Regions from separate parts of the Bacillus sp. PK6-16 genome, predicted to be linked through region 1. Evidence: riboswitches for the same ligand, from Rfam matches in the RefSeq annotation. Region 1 holds a riboswitch; each other region holds the start of a gene.
The links. A riboswitch is a leader RNA that binds a small molecule or an ion and turns the genes downstream of it on or off. The one in region 1 is predicted to bind thiamine pyrophosphate.
Positions count from the first base shown of each region.

Region 1 (5,929 bases):
CTGTTTCTGGTAATTCGAGTGATATTTTACAAAATAGCCAGAATATCGTTCAAGTCGTAAATGAATTATCACATATTGCAAATACTTATGCTAACAGCAGTAGTAATGTTGAAGAAAGCATGAAAGAGCAAGAAATATCAGTACAAGATATTGCAGAATTAGCGACTTCTTTAAGTTGGCTTTCTCAAGAATTACAAGAGCTTATTGGTGAGTTTAAAAGCGAATAAGGAGAAAGTTCAATTCTAATCAAGGGGGATCCCCCTTGATTATGAATTGAACGAATCTGCCCGTTAATAAGGGATGAAAAAGGTGTGAATTTTCACACCTTTATTATATTTAAGAGAGGAATTTACATAAATATGAAATTAGCAATTTCTTATAATAAGATGGTAAAAGAATTTTTAGGAAAAGTAGAAGGGAGTATTAAAATACCTAAAGATGTGCAAGGAACAGAACTTGGGGTAAAAAGGAAAACGGAACTGTTTCCAAATTTGACTCACATTGTAGATTTAATAGGAGCGACTGCAACGTGGTTATATCATATTTCTAAAGAAAAACATATTGTCGTGCTTTATCATGTAAGAGGAAGTTTATTTCCGATTATTATTGAAGTTTCTAATTTTCTCTCCTATGAAAGTTTGAATTTACAGATTGAAGAGCAACTGGAGCAAATTAAAGAAATGAATGAGGAAGAAATAGAAAAGTTTCAAAACGGTAATACATTATATGAAATGTCACCTATTATTATTGGCGAAACATATTATGAGCTACAAGACACGAATACATTACAATTTGTATTTAGTAAAAATATGCAAAGTGTAGAAATAATATTTAATAGTGTTAATTGGAAAGAGACAACAATTACTCGTTATGCACAACAAATACAAGGTGTTTTAATTAATAAATCACAAAATAAGAATAATCATATAAATGATTTTAATATTATTACAGAGGCCGAGATGGCACTTTATAGTCAAGTGAATGATACGACAGCAGTATATCCTGAGAAAAGTATCGTCGATATGTTCTATAATACTGTTACTCAATTTCCAAATCGTATAGCTTTATCTTCAAGGGAAGGTACTTTAACTTATGAGGAGCTAAATAAAAAAAGTAATCAAATAGCTCATATGTTAATTAAAAACGGCGTCCAATTAGGAGACTATGTTGGAATATTTATGAAACGTAGCATAGACACAGTAGTAAGTATGGTAGCTATATTAAAAGCTGGTGCAGCGTATGTTCCGATTGATCCAGATTATCCGGAAAGTAGAATACAGTACATTATTCAAGATAGCCAAGCGAAAGTTATATTGATGAAAGAGACGCCTATAACATGTGATGGGGTTCAAACAGTTTCAATGTATGATAGTGAAACTTATGAAGATATAGATGTAAAGTTGTCTATTCATTGTGATGATGTAGCTTATATGATTTATACATCTGGTTCAACAGGGAATCCAAAGGGAACGATGTTAGCACATAGAGGCGTTGTTAATCTGTATACTTGGATGAAAAAGCAATATGAATTGACAGAAGAGGATGTATTTGCCCAATTTCCTTCCTTTAGTTTCGATGCTTCTGTATGGGAGTCATTTGCTTCTTTATTCTGTGGAGGAAACTTATATGTACTATTAGAGGAAGAGCGATTGTCTGTAGAAGCATTTGCAAATGCAATCTATAAAGTGAAAGCAACTTCAATCTTGGCATTAGCAACAATTTTTGTTCGACAAGTAGCAACTTATTTGGCAGAAGAAGATATATATAAGCTAGCTTCCCTAAAAAGAATTGCGATTGGCGGTGAAATGTTGCCTGTAGAGGTTATTAAATTGTGGAGAGAAAGAATAGGTACAAATGTTGAAATTCATAATGTATACGGACCGACAGAATGTACTGTAGTGACGACAACCTATAAAATACCTAGTCAGTTAAATGAGGATGTTGCGAGTATTCCCATTGGTAAACCATGTGCTAATTATCAAGTTATGATTTTGGATGAGAATATGAATCTTTGTCCAATTGGTGTACCTGGTGAATTATATATAGATTCAGTGGGATTAGCAAAAGGGTATTTTAATAAGCCTAATAAAACAATTGAAGCTTTTATTCCGAACCCTTTTAATCCTATAGTTAATATATACAAAACAGGTGATATCGTTAAGTTGCTAGAGGATGGAAATATAGAGTTTTTACATCGGAAAGATGATCAAGTAAAAATTAGAGGACATCGTATTGAACTAGGCGAAATCCAAAGTAAAATTTCTCAAAATCATAATATAAAAGAAAATGCTGTTTTTGCTAAGAAGAGTAAGGAAGGTAGCCAATATTTAATCGCGTTCTATACAACTTTAAATAAAAAAGAAATACCAGAATTAGTTTATCAGTTACAAGAGCAATTACCAGATTATATGGTGCCATCTAAACTAATTTATATTAATGAATTACCACTTACACCTAATAAAAAGATTGATGTTAAGAAGTTAGCTCAGTTAGAAGAAAAGTATGAACCGGTTCGGCTACAAGAATATGTTGCACCTTCTAATAAAGCAGAAAAACAAATAGCGAACGCCTGGGCGGAAGTATTAGGAATTTCAAAAGTTGGAGTGCATGATGATTTCTTTACAATTGGTGGACATTCATTAAAAGTATTACGAGTCTTAACATTGTTAAAAGAAGATTTCTCACATTTAACAATTCAAGATTTCTTTAAAGAAAGAACGATATATGGATTAGCTCGAATTGAGCGAGAAGTAAAAGTAGAGAAAGAAGAAGTATTTCGTGAATATAAAGTGATTCACGAACCAGATACTATCACGTATGCAAACGTTTTGGAAGAAAACCAGATTTCAAATGTCTTTTTAACAGGAGCTACTGGTTATTTAGGATCACACATATTATATGAATTGTTGAGAGATACATCTGCTACTATTTATTGTTTAGTAAGACCAACTAAAGATGTGCAGCAAAGAATTATAGATACATTAACAGGCTACTTTAATGATGTATGTGAAGAATGGTTACAGCGTATACAGGCCGTAGCCGGTGATCTGGGAGAAGAGTATCTTGGGATGAGCGAAGAAGAATTTATGTTCATCAGTTCTAAGATGGATACGATAATTCATTGCGGTGCAGATGTAAGACATTTTGGGGATGTAAAACAATTTGAAAATATAAATGTCCAAGGAACTAGCCGTATGCTAGCATTAGCGGAGAAAGGTGCTACATTCCATTTTATTTCTACAATTGGTATCCCGTTAGAATTAGCGGTAGATCAATGGGATACATACATGAAAACTGGTGATTTTAATTACAGTGTAGACTTAGAGAATGTATATTCAAATAGTAAACTACAAGCGGAAAACATTGTTCGTGAAGCAATGAAAAATGGTTTGCGCGGAAATATTTATCGTGCAGGTAATTTAGCATGTCATTCAGAAACAGGTTCGTTCCAACAAAATATTGAAGGAAACGCATTTTATCGTCTTATTAAAACAATGCTATTAATTGGGAAAGCACCAAATGTGAAGTGGAAAGTTGATTTCACACCAATTGATTTTGCTAGTAAATCAATTGTATCGTATTTGCAAGATTCGCAAATTATAGGAGAGACGTTACATATTTGTCATCCACATCAAATTGAGTTTGAACAATTTATACAGCTAATTGGAGAGTGTGGATACAATCTTGAAATGGTTCCACTTTCAGAATATGTAAATACCGGACTTGCATTAGCGAAGGGAAATGAAGTAATAGCAGAGTTAATTGCTTCTCAAGTTGCAGGAGATGGAGCGCAGCAATCTGAAATTGTAATGGGTACGCGTAGAACGAATAAATGGATTAAGAAAAAAGAATTGATAGTACCAGCAATTAATAAAGAATTTATTCAGCAGTTATTAGCTCATGGTGAAAAAGTTGGTTATTTTCCAAAAATAATGAAATGATTATGCATGCTTTTGTTTGTTCAATAAAATAAATCATGCTACAATGAAAACGAATTAAGGACCGGGGAGCCAATTGGCTGAGAGGATGTAAGTAAACATCGACCCTCAACCTGATCTGGATAATGCCAGCGTAGGGAGTTACTTAAAGTGATGTAGCATATGTTATTCTGTAATAACTTGCATACAAGGCTTTCCTACGCAGTAGGAAAGCCTTTTCTTATTTTTGAAATTTAATTTTATAAGGGGGATTTTATTATGTCACAACAAGTTACAATGTCATTTTCAGTAGTACCACAAGCGAAAACGAAAGATGTATATTCTGTTGTCGATAAAGCAATTGAAGTTGTGCAACAATCGGGAGTTCGTTATGAAGTAGGGGCAATGGAAACAACTTTGGAAGGAGAATTAGATGTACTTCTTGATGTCGTTAAACGTGCGCAACAAGCTTGCGTCGATGCTGGAGCAGAAGAAGTGATTACTTCTATTAAAATCCATTATCGTCCAAGCACTGGTGTAACGATAGATGAAAAGGTTTGGAAGTACCGTGATGAATATGCAAAACCAGAAGCAATCTAAACTTATTACAACTATTTGGCTTATCCTTCTCATTGCGATATGGGAAGGATCTGTTTCATTATTTAAAATCGAACCGTGGATTTTACCAAAGCCTTCTGCCATTGTTCAAGAATTAATTGGGATGAAAGATTTACTATTACCAAATACGATGCAAACACTGCAGGAAGTTATAATTGGACTATTTTTTGCAATTTTATTGGGGACGAGCATCGCAATTATTATGGACGTTATACCGTTATTTCGTATTCTAATAAATCCATTGCTTGTTATTTCGCAAACAATTCCAATTGTTGTACTTGCACCGCTATTTATTATTTGGTTTGGATATGGGATGTTGCCGAAAGTAATGGTCGTAATACTCGTTTGTTTCTTCCCAATTGCGCTTAGTATTTTAGAAGGTTTTCAAACAGTAGATAAAAACATGCTGAAACTGTTACAAACAATGAAGGCGACAAAATGGCAAGTTTACCAGAAAGTAAAATTTCCAGCAGTGCTTCCATACTTTTTCTCAGGTTTAAAAATTGCAGTTACATATAGCGTAATGGGGGCAATTATCGGAGAATGGCTCGGTGCAAGTGAAGGATTAGGCGTTATGCTTACGAGGGCTACAAAATCCTTTTTGACTGCCCGAGTATTTGGGGTTGCAGCAATCATCGTTATGGTGACATTATGCCTGTATTTTATCGTAGAGTTTATGGCAAGAATAACAGCACCATGGATATATAGAAAGGACGGCAGAAAATGAAAAAAGGTTTGAAAGTTATGTTAGCTGCCTTAGTAGCGGTAGGTGTGGCTGGATGTAATCCGGCGAAGAAAGAAGAAAGTGCAAGTAAAGATCAAAAAGTAAAAGTAGTATTAGATTGGTTTCCAAATACGAATCATACTGGCTTGTATGTAGCGCAAACGAAAGATTATTACAAAAAGCAAGGATTAGATGTAGAAATTATTCAACCAGGTGACAATGTAACAGCAGAGCAAATGATAGCATCAGGAAAAGCAGACTTCGCAATAAGCGCACAAGAAAATGTAACGTTAGCTCGTGTGGAAGGAATTCCTGTTGTATCTGTAGGAGCGATTATTCAGCATAACACTTCGGCGTTTGCATCGCTTAAGAAAGATAATATGACGTCACCGAAAGATTTTGAAGGTAAACGTTACGGCGGCTGGGGAGGACCAGCAGAAGAAGCGACATTAAAGACGATTATGGATAAACATCAAGCTGATTTTAATAAAGTTGAAAAAATCATCTTAGGACAAACAGATTTCTTTAAATCAATCGGTCGTGATGCAGATTTCGAATGGATTTATTACGGTTGGGATGGGATTGAAGCGAAGCGCCAAGGAAAAGAGTTAAATACGATTATGGTGAAGGACTTAGATCCAGCGCTTGATTTCTATAGTCCTGTTATTAT
Region 1 covers NZ_CP096511.1:4,879,977-4,885,905, reverse strand. Annotated here, with positions in the region: gene M1D66_RS25100 (methyl-accepting chemotaxis protein) at 1-227, shown strand, start outside; gene M1D66_RS25095 (non-ribosomal peptide synthetase family protein) at 360-3,941, shown strand; TPP riboswitch at 3,994-4,095, shown strand; gene M1D66_RS25090 (MTH1187 family thiamine-binding protein) at 4,197-4,517, shown strand; gene M1D66_RS25085 (ABC transporter permease) at 4,489-5,262, shown strand; gene M1D66_RS25080 (ABC transporter substrate-binding protein) at 5,259-5,929, shown strand, end outside.

Region 2 (5,929 bases), 2.1 Mb from region 1:
AAGTTCAATACGTACACCAACAAAGTATGACTTATCACTAGATGATGCACCTTGTTCATATACCTATTTTTACTATGGGCTCATTTTTATAAAGTGAAACTTTAATCAGTGGGGTTTTGTTCATCCCCTACCTAACTTCTTTGCTTCCGCTGAATTTTGAGGTGGGGGGCTTACTGCCCGGCAAATAGCGGGATAAATAAAAATTAAAAAATATGAATTCTAGCGTCATATCTTCATACTTACTAAGTTCAATTAATTTCTCAATAATTATGATGCCATATCCTATATATTTCCGTCTGCTGCTTAGATTTTTCTGTACTGTAAATGGCTTTCGCTATAACACCTCCAAGTGACCGGTTTCTATGACGGATAAGAAATTCCAACAAAAAAAGCCCTAATTAGGGCTTTTCATTCTATTTCTCCAGTAAAACTCTCTATGAAATTCCTAATAGAAAAAAGACACACTTAGATTGATGCGTCTTTTTGTGATGCCTCTTTTGTGAAATCATATAAAGCAATTGCGCCTAAAAGAACAAGTATCCCTTGAGGAACATCTAGCAAAATAGTTTTCCAAATTTCTGGAATTATCCATTTAATATCTGCTGCTGTTTCAAGATATGTTTGGAAATAGCTGATTGTAAAATTAATTATCCCTAAAAATACAAATAACGATAAACCAAATCGAATTAATTTCTTATTTGTAAACATATAACACCTCTCAAAATTCATTGGATATTCCTGCTTTTGCTTCTTTATATTTCTATATCTCTATATCTGATTTTAACACATAAAGAGCTCAAAAAAATACGATATGCATATTTGCATATCGTATTAACAACACTCCATGATAATTTAGAAATTCCTGCAAAGAAAAAACAACTCCGTTACAGCTAACAGCTCGGGTTTCTTTTCTTATTTAACTTCATACCACCAACATTTACGTTCTTTAATTGTAAAATAAATGTGACAGAAGTTTATCCAGTTAATGCGTAGACAAGTAAATGAGCTAAATTATCGATATTCTATTTCGCCATATCCGTAGCACTAATGACTTTACGCAAATTTGACAAGAAAAAATATATAGATAGGTATGATCCAGACCTATCTATAACATTACTTCTATTCTTTATCCAATTACGTCTTTTACGTCTGTATCCACTGGCCACTTTTCTAATGTATAAGCCATTTCCCAAAATGAATATTCATATTGACTGCTAATAATAAAATGCTGTTTCATACGTTTGCGGTCTGCCTCTGTTACTTTTTCAGCGATAGTATCTAAACGTGTAATTTGCTCTTCAACTAGCGTACGGAACCAATCAGATCCATAAGCAGAAATCCATTCGTTATAAATTGGCTCTTCCGGCTGGCACTCTTTTAAGCGTTCGCCAATTTCATAATACAACCAATAGCAAGGTAAAATTGCTGCAATGATATCTCCTAAATGCCCTTCATACGCAACACGATACATATGTGAAGTATACGCATATGCAGTTGGCGCAGGAATAAAATTATCTTTTTCTTCTTTCGTTATCCCTAGTTTTTTAGCAAAATTCTCATGTAAAGATAACTCTGCTTCATATGTATTTTGAGCATGATGTGCCATACGAGCTGTCGTCTCTAATTCAAGAGCTTTTGCAGCTCCTAAAGTTTGTACTCTAGCAAAATGACTCAAATAATATGAATCTTGAAGCACATAATAACGAAAACTAGCTAAATCTAACGTTCCTTCACCAAGTTTTTTTACAAAAGGATGGTTAAAACTCGCTTCCCAAATTGAATCTACTTCTTTACGTAATGATTGTGAAAAATTCATTTAAATCCCTCCAATAATATATAAAATATAAGTATTTATCCACAATTATTAAAGCTGTAAAATAAAAAAACTTTCTTTACAGGCGTAAAGAAAGTGAAATCGACAGTATTTATTTACTCATTAAATAGCAACGTCTTTCCCACTTCCCTACGCTGGCATTAACCAGATCAGGTACTAAGAGTCTCAAAATCACATTTGATCTCAGCCTATAAAAGGCCCCCCTAGTGGATAAATATTTTGTTTTTATAATGTATTCATCATAGCATACTTCGTGAAACTGTCAAAAAAATTCGTTATATAATTCCCTTAAAACCCTTCTTCTTTTCTAACTTTTAATGATGTTTCAATAATCATATCTAATAGTTTGCTATAACTAATCCCCGCTGCTTCTGCACTTTTGGGCAATAAACTTGATTGTGTCATCCCTGGTAATGTATTAATTTCCATTACATATGGAATTCCGTCCTTCACCATCATATCAACTCTTGCATAAACACTACATTTTAATGCTTTATAACAAGCAAGTGACGCTTTATTTACACGTTCCTTAATTTCTGCTGGAAGTTCGATAACTTCCTCAACTGTACTAGTATCATCATATTTTGCATTGTAGTCAAAGAACTCGGCTGCATGTCGAATTGAAACTATAGGTAACTGTTTTCCATCCAGAATTGAACATGTAATTTCATCACCTTTTATATACTTTTCAATTACTACTTCAGAATCCCATTCGAATACAGTTTCTAGCATTGAGATCAATTCATTTTTATTATAAACGATTTTCACTCCGACACTCGATCCGCCAGAGTTTGGTTTTACTACTAATGGAAATCCTAATTTATCTAACTCATCAAGATTTAGATCCTCCATTTTTGTAAGTTCAATCCAATCTGGTGTTTCTACACCTTCATAACGTAAAATCTTTTTCGAAATATTTTTATCCATACATATACTGCTAGATAACATATTACTTCCGCTATAAGGAATCCCTAAACTCTCCAGTGTTCCTTGAACTGTCCCATCTTCTCCGTATTTTCCGTGTAATGCGAGCAACGCAAAGTCAATGTCTTTCGCTTTTTCAACTAAATCTATTTTTTCATTTAATGTAATTGGAACTATTTCATACTTATTTTTATCTAAATGAGCAATCATTTCATTCCCCGTCATAATTGAAACTTGTTTTTCAGACGATACCCCGCCCATAATAACACCGATTTTCATTTTCTCAACTCCAAATTTCATTTTTTAATGTATCACCAATTATTTTAATTCCCCGAACTATTTCTTCTTCTTTCAAGCGCGAAAAACCTAATCGGAAAGTGTTCGCTCCTTCTCCATCAGAGTAAAAAACATCTCCAGGTGAAAACGTAACGCCTTTCTCATAACACTTTTGTAAAAGTGTGCGGGCATTCATATGCTCTTCTAGTTCTATAAATAAATGAAGTCCACCATCTCCAGTCATTCTTTTGAAATGAATGTACTGGTCACATGCCCCGACAGCTAACTCATATTTTTTCTTATAAACAGATCTTGCCTTTTTTAAATATTTCTCAAAATATCCCTCATGTAAATATTGAAACAGAACAGCTTGATCTAACGTAGATGTGTGGATCGTTCTTGCTCTTTTTACGCTTTCTAAATAATGAATCAGCTCTTTATCTGCAATAATCCAGCCTACACGTAAACCAGGGAAAAGTACCTTTGAAAAGCTACTAATATAAATCACATTATTGCCAGCTCCAGCAAAAGTTAATAATGGGGCTAAATGTGAACCTGAATAACGTAATTCTTCATTAAATCCGTCCTCTATAATAGGAACCTTGTATTTTGAGAATAACCTCATCAATTCCGTTCTTTTCTCTGAACTCGTAACAATACCGGTTGGATTATGATAAGAAGGAATTAAATAAGCAAAATCAAAATCTTTTTCACGCAAACTTTTTTCAACTTCATTCGTATCAATACCATCCTCATGCATATCAATCCCATGAACTTCAAGTCCATGTAAACGGAAAAGCTTAAGTGCAGCGTGGTGAGTTGGATTCTCACAAATGACACGCCCGGATTTTTTTGATAAAGAAGAGAGTACAATATCCAATCCTTCTGTAAATCCATTTGTAATTAGAATATCTTTATTCGAAATGTCTACACCTTTCATTTCCATGTAATGAAGTAAATAATTCATTAACGGTCTATATCCCTTTGCATATCCGTAGTTCAATACGATGTCTCCTTCAATGGACATACGAGTAAGAAAAGCTCTTTTGAAATTTTCAACATCAAATAGCTTCTCATCCGGGGCTATACTATTAAAAACAATCATTCCCTTTTCCCAACGAACACCATGTTTCATTAAATCTAATTCATCCGCTAATGCGGTCACTGTATTAAGTTTCTTTTTCCAATCTATTTCAACAGACGAAGTGTTAGATATATCCACCTTCGCAACAAAGTTCCCTTTTCCTTTAACTGCATAAATGAGTCCTTCTTGCTCTAAATCTGCATAAGCAGCGAGTACAGTGTTTCTACTCACACTTAGTAATTCACTTAGTTCCCTTGTTGATGGGATTTTTTGATTCCCGAGCAAATGCCCTTTCATAATCATCTTCTTCAAATAATCTTTCAACTGAATATAAACGGGACGATCTTTAACAACTTTAAAATCCTTAAACAATTCCTTACCCCCTGCAATCATTTTTGCATATTTATTTCATTCTCAAAAGGTCCACGACATATGTATTTTTTATAAAGGGCGGTACGTTCTTACAAATCTTTTCGATATAAGTTAATTACATCTTTTAAAGCTGCAGCTGCAGCGCCTCGTGGATTAGAAGCCCCACCAATTGTAGTAACTTGTCCCATCGTATCTGTAAAGAACGTAATTCCTTTTTCGGTCCCATTTACTTTTGCTAACGGATGATCTTTTTCTATTTCGCACGGTTCAACATTTAAATTGAAATTGCCACCCTCATCCTTATATGCTGATGCTATTAATTTAATAATTTTATGTTGTTCCTTAGCATTTCTAAATTGCTGTTTTGTAACGTGCTCGATTCCTTTTATATGTATATCAGTAAGTGTTTTCTCTGTTTCCATTAAGCTGTTTGTCAAAAGTAACAATTTACACGCACTATCTGAACCACTTATATCTAATATAGGGTTCGTCTCAGCAATTCCTTTATTTTGTGCTTCTTTCAGTGCTTCTTCAAATGTCATATCTTCCTCATACATTTTCGTAAGAATATAATTAGTTGTTCCATTTAATATTCCTTCTATTTTTTCAATACTGCAACCGGCTAAACTAAATTGTCCGATATCTAGTGTCGGTAGTGCAGCGGCTGTTGCACCGCTATATCGAATTCGTATATTTGCGCCTTTTGCTGCTTCATTTATTTCTCTCCAGTTTGTAACGAGCGCACCTTTAGAAATTGCTACTATATCCATCTGTTTTTCAATCGCTTGTTTCATATATTGTTTCCCTGGATTTCCATCTTTAAGATTTGTAACTGTTGATTCTACCAATACAGTACCACTTATGCTAGTTGTTGCACGTTCCTTCGGATGATACTCTAAATATTTTTCAATTGCAGCGGTACCGCCACCATACATTAATAAATGATGAAGTGATAAGCCATCTTCATTATGTATTGCAATATTTCTCCCTAATACGCCACTTACAACTAATTGAATCCCATATGTTTCATATATATATGAATATTTTTCATTTAATAATTTTATAAACTCTCTGCCTACTGTTCCGTATCCTGATAATACAACTTGAATTTTCATAATATCCCCCCATATTTTTCTACCAAATCCCTCTTTCAATATAATATAAAGCGCTCTCGAATTCCATCGAGAGCGCTTTATTATTACCTATTTCGGTAAACGTGATAGCTTTTCAGCAATTGTTCTATAAAACTCTTGAATGCTAGAAAAACCTAACGAGTCTGAAACACTTAATCCTACCATATCGAGATGATCCCAATTCGCTTTCGTTTCGATATGATTCCATTTTCCAATCTGTAATGACCCATTATTATTTACAGCAACATTAGAAGATGGTGCAATCATAGAATTCGTATTTACTACACCATCATTTTGCCACCAAGA
Region 2 covers NZ_CP096511.1:2,777,636-2,783,564, forward strand. Annotated here, with positions in the region: gene M1D66_RS14335 (DUF3937 family protein) at 466-729, opposite strand; gene tenA (thiaminase II) at 1,127-1,816, opposite strand; TPP riboswitch at 1,944-2,049, opposite strand; gene M1D66_RS14345 (D-alanine--D-alanine ligase) at 2,123-3,037, opposite strand; gene pdxR (MocR-like pyridoxine biosynthesis transcription factor PdxR) at 3,042-4,490, opposite strand; gene M1D66_RS14355 (homoserine dehydrogenase) at 4,580-5,605, opposite strand; gene M1D66_RS14360 (esterase/lipase family protein) at 5,693-5,929, opposite strand, start outside.
Region 2: another riboswitch for thiamine pyrophosphate. It lies ahead of tenA (thiaminase II); the one in region 1 lies ahead of M1D66_RS25090 (MTH1187 family thiamine-binding protein).

Region 3 (5,929 bases), 320 kb from region 1:
ATACAAAAAGAGTCAGCATTATGCTGGCTCTTTTTTATTTTGTTAATCCTTTTTATTACGTTACTTTCCAGAAATAAATAAAGGAATTTTGGAAAAGCTATGGTATGTATAAAAAGGAGGAAATAATAATGACACGAGTGAGAGACTTAATGAGTACCCATATTGTACATTGTACACCGCTAGACAATGTATATGAGGCAGCTGTAAAAATGAAGGAAGAATCGGTTGGATTAATTCCTGTTGTTGAAAATGAGCAAGTTGTTGGGCTTGTTACTGATCGTGATTTAGTCGTTCGAGGGATTGCTGAAAAACATCCTGGATCTAATAAGATTACAAATGTAATGACAACAAATATTATCTCAGTTTCTCCAAATGATTCTATTGAAAAAGCTACAGAGCTAATGGCACAGCATCAAATTAGACGATTACCAGTAGTTGATAGTGGTCAACTTATTGGCATGTTAGCACTAGGAGATTTAGCTATAAGGGAATCAGCAGATGATCAAGCTGGATTTGCCTTGAGCGAAATCTCAGAGCGTACAGAGTAAATTGAAGCTTTCATTAACCGAGAGTTTAATGGTCACTCATAAAGAGCTAAATTATATATAAATTTCAGATACATTATTCTAGTATATATGGATTAAACTAATATGTTAGCGTGATGTATCTGAGACATTATATAATAAGTATGTGGTTAATAATTTCGACATTTTTTTAAAATTTGTTATTCTTAATTTTTAATAAGAGAAAAGATGATATACTGATAGATATAAGTATTATGAGAGATTTTGAATATAACAATATTAATTTTTAGTGGTGCGATAATAAATTAATATTTCCTACATAGATGAAAAGGGAAGGGGAATTATATGAAGGCTGTACAGGGCGATCCAAATTGGAATTTGGTTACAGATACATATATAGAACCAAATAATTTCGCTGAATTATTTTCTTTGCTTGTACCTTGTCACCCAAAAGGTGAGGGGAAAGAACGAACTATATTAGTATGGAAAGAGAAAGAATTTTATAAAGAAGAAAATTTAGCGGCATTTATCGTATATGGCATGAATAAAGCAAAGAAATTACCGCAGTTTCATAAAGATGAAATTCCAACTTTAGTGCGTATTCTTCGCTTATGCCAAGAGATTGGTTGGTATGAAGAGGCAAATGATTTTATGATAGCGCAAGGATTAGCTGAGTTTGTTCATACTTCATTGGAATATGAAACATGGGATCTTTTGACGCAATCAGTTGCTTTAAATTATTTAATTATTAAATATCGTATAGGTGAATTGACAGATAGGGATATTGAAATTTGGGATAGAGTTAAATTTAATGAGAAGTGTATAACCGATTGTAAACATTTATTATCTCATAAAGAAGTATTGGAATTTACATTCTTTTATATGTGCAAGAGAGCGAAATCATTATCAAAAGAGCAATTAAATAGTGATATGATGAGTTTAGCAATGTATTGTAATACTTTTGTATATGATTTGTATACACATGATTTATTACGGAAATATCGTAAGTGTACAGATTTCCTATCATATTATGGACCTAGTCAGGCAGTTTTAGCATGTCAAAGAGCTGTATTATCTCAAATTTCCGATCGCTTAGACCCATTAAAGACAACGCATGTAGATGATTATTTATATGTGATGAAAGAAATGATGGAGCATATGACGATAGGAGTAATGGATCGATATGGTCATTTTATTGGAAAGCTACTATCTTATGTGCCATTTTTCGAAATGATACAAGTTCCACAGCATGCATATTATTGTGAAGAATTACTGTATATTTGTAAGGGCATTGAATATAAAGAAGAAACACTACGCAATTATATATTTATACAATTACATGATTGTTTACCATCATTCTTTAGGCTATTTCTTAAAAATAAGCGTTACGCAACGATTCATGATATTCTTTTCTATTGGTGCGATGACGAACAACGAATGAGCTTAGAGAAAAAATATAATCTGAGCTTTATTTATGAAAAATATGCTTGTGGATAAACAATATTTTCGATATGAAAAATTAATATAAATTAAAAAGGATCTCCAGTTTATGTGAGATCCTTTTTTGTTAGTAAAACAAGGAGAAAGTGATTAAGACAAGAAACAACATTCCATATAGGAGAAGTTGTGCAGTATAACTTCCTTGTATACCAAAAAAAGTATTGGCTTTCTTATACAAATTCAATATGTATTTTATTGGAGTATCTTTGAAAGATTGGTACACAGTGTCTCCTCTTTCTAAGCTTCTTGTTTTTGTTTTTGGTTATAAGGGACATTAATATATCTAGCTACAAATAATAAAACAGCCATAAAGAATACTGGAAATACAGTAGATAAATAAAAGCCATTACTAATTATATTTGTTATGAGAGCACTCAAAAGAAAAATAGCATTATAAATATGGGCAATTTTTTGTTTTAGTTGCACTTGAAATGATTCCATCATAATTTCTAATGCAACAAAAGCAATAATAATAGATAAAAATACAATGTTTGTATTGTAAATGATTAAACAACAGATTAAACCTAAAAAGGCTACGTATTCAATTATAAGAGGTATATTGCGTGGCATACAATTTACCTAACTAAATATGGCAGTGGATTTACTGCATTTGTTTTTTCAAAATTCCATTCTCCATTATGTAATTCAAAATGAAGATGTTGCCCGTATGAATGACCTGTGTTTCCCATATGACCTATTAATTGTCCAGTTTGTACTTGATCACCAGCTTGTACAGTGCGATCCTTCATATGAGCATAAACAGTTGTATATAATTTCCCATTGATTTGATGCGCAATGAAAACAACATTGCCATAGCTAGCTGAATAATAAGATTTCACAACTTTACCTGCAGCAGCAGCTTGGATAGAGACGTTTCCTGGAGCGGCAATATCTATACCATAATGCATTTGTTCCCAGCGTATATCAAAGGTTGAGCTAATTCTTCCTTGAGCGGGGAATTTGAAAGCAGCTGGAATTGATGAAGGCTGATCTGTTTTAGCTTGTGGTTGATTTTGTACTACATAGTGTTTTGCTACATATCCGTATCCTGTGCCAAAACGAATTTTATACCAAGTACCTACAGTTTCTACTACTTGTACTTGTGTACCGTTTTGTAATGAACCGAGTAGAGCGCTACTTGTACTAGCGGTGCTACGTACATTTAGATTAGGTGTTGCAACAGTATATTTTGTATTATTTTGAACGGTGATTCCTTTTACTAAGGGTTGTGAACCATTAGAGATGAATGCTTTTTGTACGTAACCTGTTTGGCCATTATGTGATATTTTATACCATTCGCCTTGATCTTCTTGAACGGTAATAAACTTACCATTTGGTAATACATCTAAAATGGAAGATTCTAAATTAGGTTCAGAGCGAACGTTTAATGCATTAGCATTAACGATGTATTGATCATTAGATTGAAGTTTGTTTTTTAGTAAAATAGCATCTTTTTGTACATAACCTACTTTATTATGAACAGATACTTTATACCAACCATTAGTTGTTTCAAGGATGTTCACTTTTGTATTAAAGCGAATTGTATCAATTGATGTGCTTTTTACGTTATCTTCTGTATGTAATGCTACTTGATTGACTTTGACATACCCAGTTTTAATATTAGATAATTGTTCAGCGTTTGCTTTTTGTACATTTGTTTCACCCATAGAAGGAAGTAAAGAAGCAATCGCTACAGTAGTTGCTGTTAAAGCAGTAGCTTTCATATTCATGGAATAGAGACCTCCTCTAGTTGTATAGTTGTAATTTTATTATAGTATAAAGATATGATATAGTGGGGGTATTCACATAAATGTAATATGAAATCAATATAAAAATAAATTTTTTGAGGATAATGATTCCTTTTTATACAATTAATCGGGGTTTTATTTTCTAAAATAGAATGTATGTATTATATAATTTTGATATTATGTTGATAATTAAGAAAATTAAAAAAGTTGATGATGTCTTATTAGGGTGTTATACTAACAGTGATAATTTTATAGTTTGCTAGGAGAGCTGGTGTTGCCAGCTGAGAGTAGGCCGTAAGCCTTTGATCCTTTTTATTACCTGATCTAGATTATGCTAGCGTAGGGAAGCAATTCGGACACTAACAATGAGTCCCCGTTTCTTTGCGTATAGAAACGGGGCTTTTTTATTTGAAAATTTCATATTGAAACCACTAGGGGTGCTTGACTTGCTGAGAGAGGAATAATCCTTAACCCTTACAACACCTGATCTAGGTAATACTAGCGAAGGGAAGTGGAACATCGAATAAATGTATAACTTTATTTGCTGTAACCACTTCTTATATATAGAAGTGGTTTTTTATTTAGATACATATATTGAAAGGGGATAGAGAAATGAAATTTTGCGATAGATTATTAGAAACTGTGCAACCGGTTTGGGAGATGAGTCATAATCATCCGTTTGTAGTGGGGATGGGAGATGGCACGTTAGAAAAAGATAAATTCCAGTATTATATTATTCAAGATTATTTATATCTGCTAGATTATGCAAAGTTATATGCGATTGGTGTTGTAAAAGCAACGAATCCACAAGTAATGGGAAAGTTCGCTGAACAAATTGATGGAATATTAAATGGCGAAATGACAATCCATAAACAATATGCAAAAAGACTTGGAATTTCTATAGAGGAGATAGAGTCTGCGAAACCATCTGCTAAAAATTTAGCTTATACAAATTACATGATGTCTGTATCTCAAAATGGCACACTTGCGGAATTAATAGCAGCGCTTCTTCCATGTATGTGGAGCTATTGGGAAATTGGAAAGCGTTTAAATGATATTCCTGGAGCAAGAGATCATGAGTTTTTTGGTGAGTGGATTCAAGGATATAGTTCGGAAGAATACGGTAATCTTTGTATTTGGTTAATAGATTTATTAAATGAAATGGCAGTTGGAAAGTCTGAGAAAGAACTAGAAAGATTAGAGGAGATCTTCTTATATTCCAGTCGATTTGAATATTTATTCTGGGATATGTCCTATCGTAAGGAGATGTGGGGATTTGAGGAGCAAGAACATACTACAGTTTCATAATGTTTCTTTTCATTACGATGAGAAACCAATCATCCATGAATTAAATGCTTCTATACATGAGAAAGAGTTTGTCAGTATTATCGGACCGAGTGGATGTGGGAAAAGTACTTTATTTCGCCTTATTACAGGTCTAGAAAAGGTAAGTATTGGACAGATAGAACTGACAGAAACAAAGCACCATCCTGTAGGATATATGCCGCAAAAAGATATGCTTTTGCCGTGGAGAACAATTATTGAGAATGCTGCCCTGCCGTTAGAGTGCCAAGGTGTACAGAAGAAAGAAGCAGAAGTAAAGGCAAAGGAACTGTTACATAAATTTGGTTTGCAAGGGTATGAGACAAAATATCCGAAAGATTTATCTGGTGGTATGAGACAACGTGTATCTTTTATTCGAACTTTATTAACAGGCGGGGAGATATTGCTGTTAGATGAACCGTTTAGTGCGTTGGATGCTTTAACGAAGACCTCTTTGCAAGAATGGTTGTTTGAACAATGGCAAGAGTGGGAAAAAACAATTTTATTCATTACTCATGATGTTGAAGAAGCGTTATTTCTTTCAAACCGAGTTCTAGTAGTGGAACAGCAGCCGATAACGACTTTGACTGAACGGACTGTACCGCTTGATCATAACAGAACACGAAAAGATTTATATAAACCGGAAGTATTAGCGCTAAAAGATGAGCTTCTTAGTATGTTACAAAGGCAGGTACTTGTGTGATGAACCGATTGAAAGAATTAGTTCCTGCTATTACACTTTCTAGTATTTTACTAGCTGTGTGGGAAATAGGAGCAAGAATTGTAGATGAGATGTACATTTTACCGTCACCTTCTGCGATTTTAATGAAGATA
Region 3 covers NZ_CP096511.1:4,563,248-4,569,176, reverse strand. Annotated here, with positions in the region: tRNA gene M1D66_RS23495 (tRNA-Glu) at 1-1, shown strand, start outside; gene M1D66_RS23490 (CBS domain-containing protein) at 129-548, shown strand; gene M1D66_RS23485 (DUF3965 domain-containing protein) at 870-2,021, shown strand; gene M1D66_RS23480 (hypothetical protein) at 2,262-2,594, opposite strand; gene M1D66_RS23475 (SH3 domain-containing protein) at 2,600-3,754, opposite strand; TPP riboswitch at 4,024-4,135, shown strand; TPP riboswitch at 4,196-4,299, shown strand; gene tenA (thiaminase II) at 4,385-5,080, shown strand; gene M1D66_RS23465 (ABC transporter ATP-binding protein) at 5,049-5,798, shown strand; gene M1D66_RS23460 (ABC transporter permease) at 5,798-5,929, shown strand, end outside.
Region 3: another riboswitch for thiamine pyrophosphate. It lies ahead of tenA (thiaminase II); the one in region 1 lies ahead of M1D66_RS25090 (MTH1187 family thiamine-binding protein).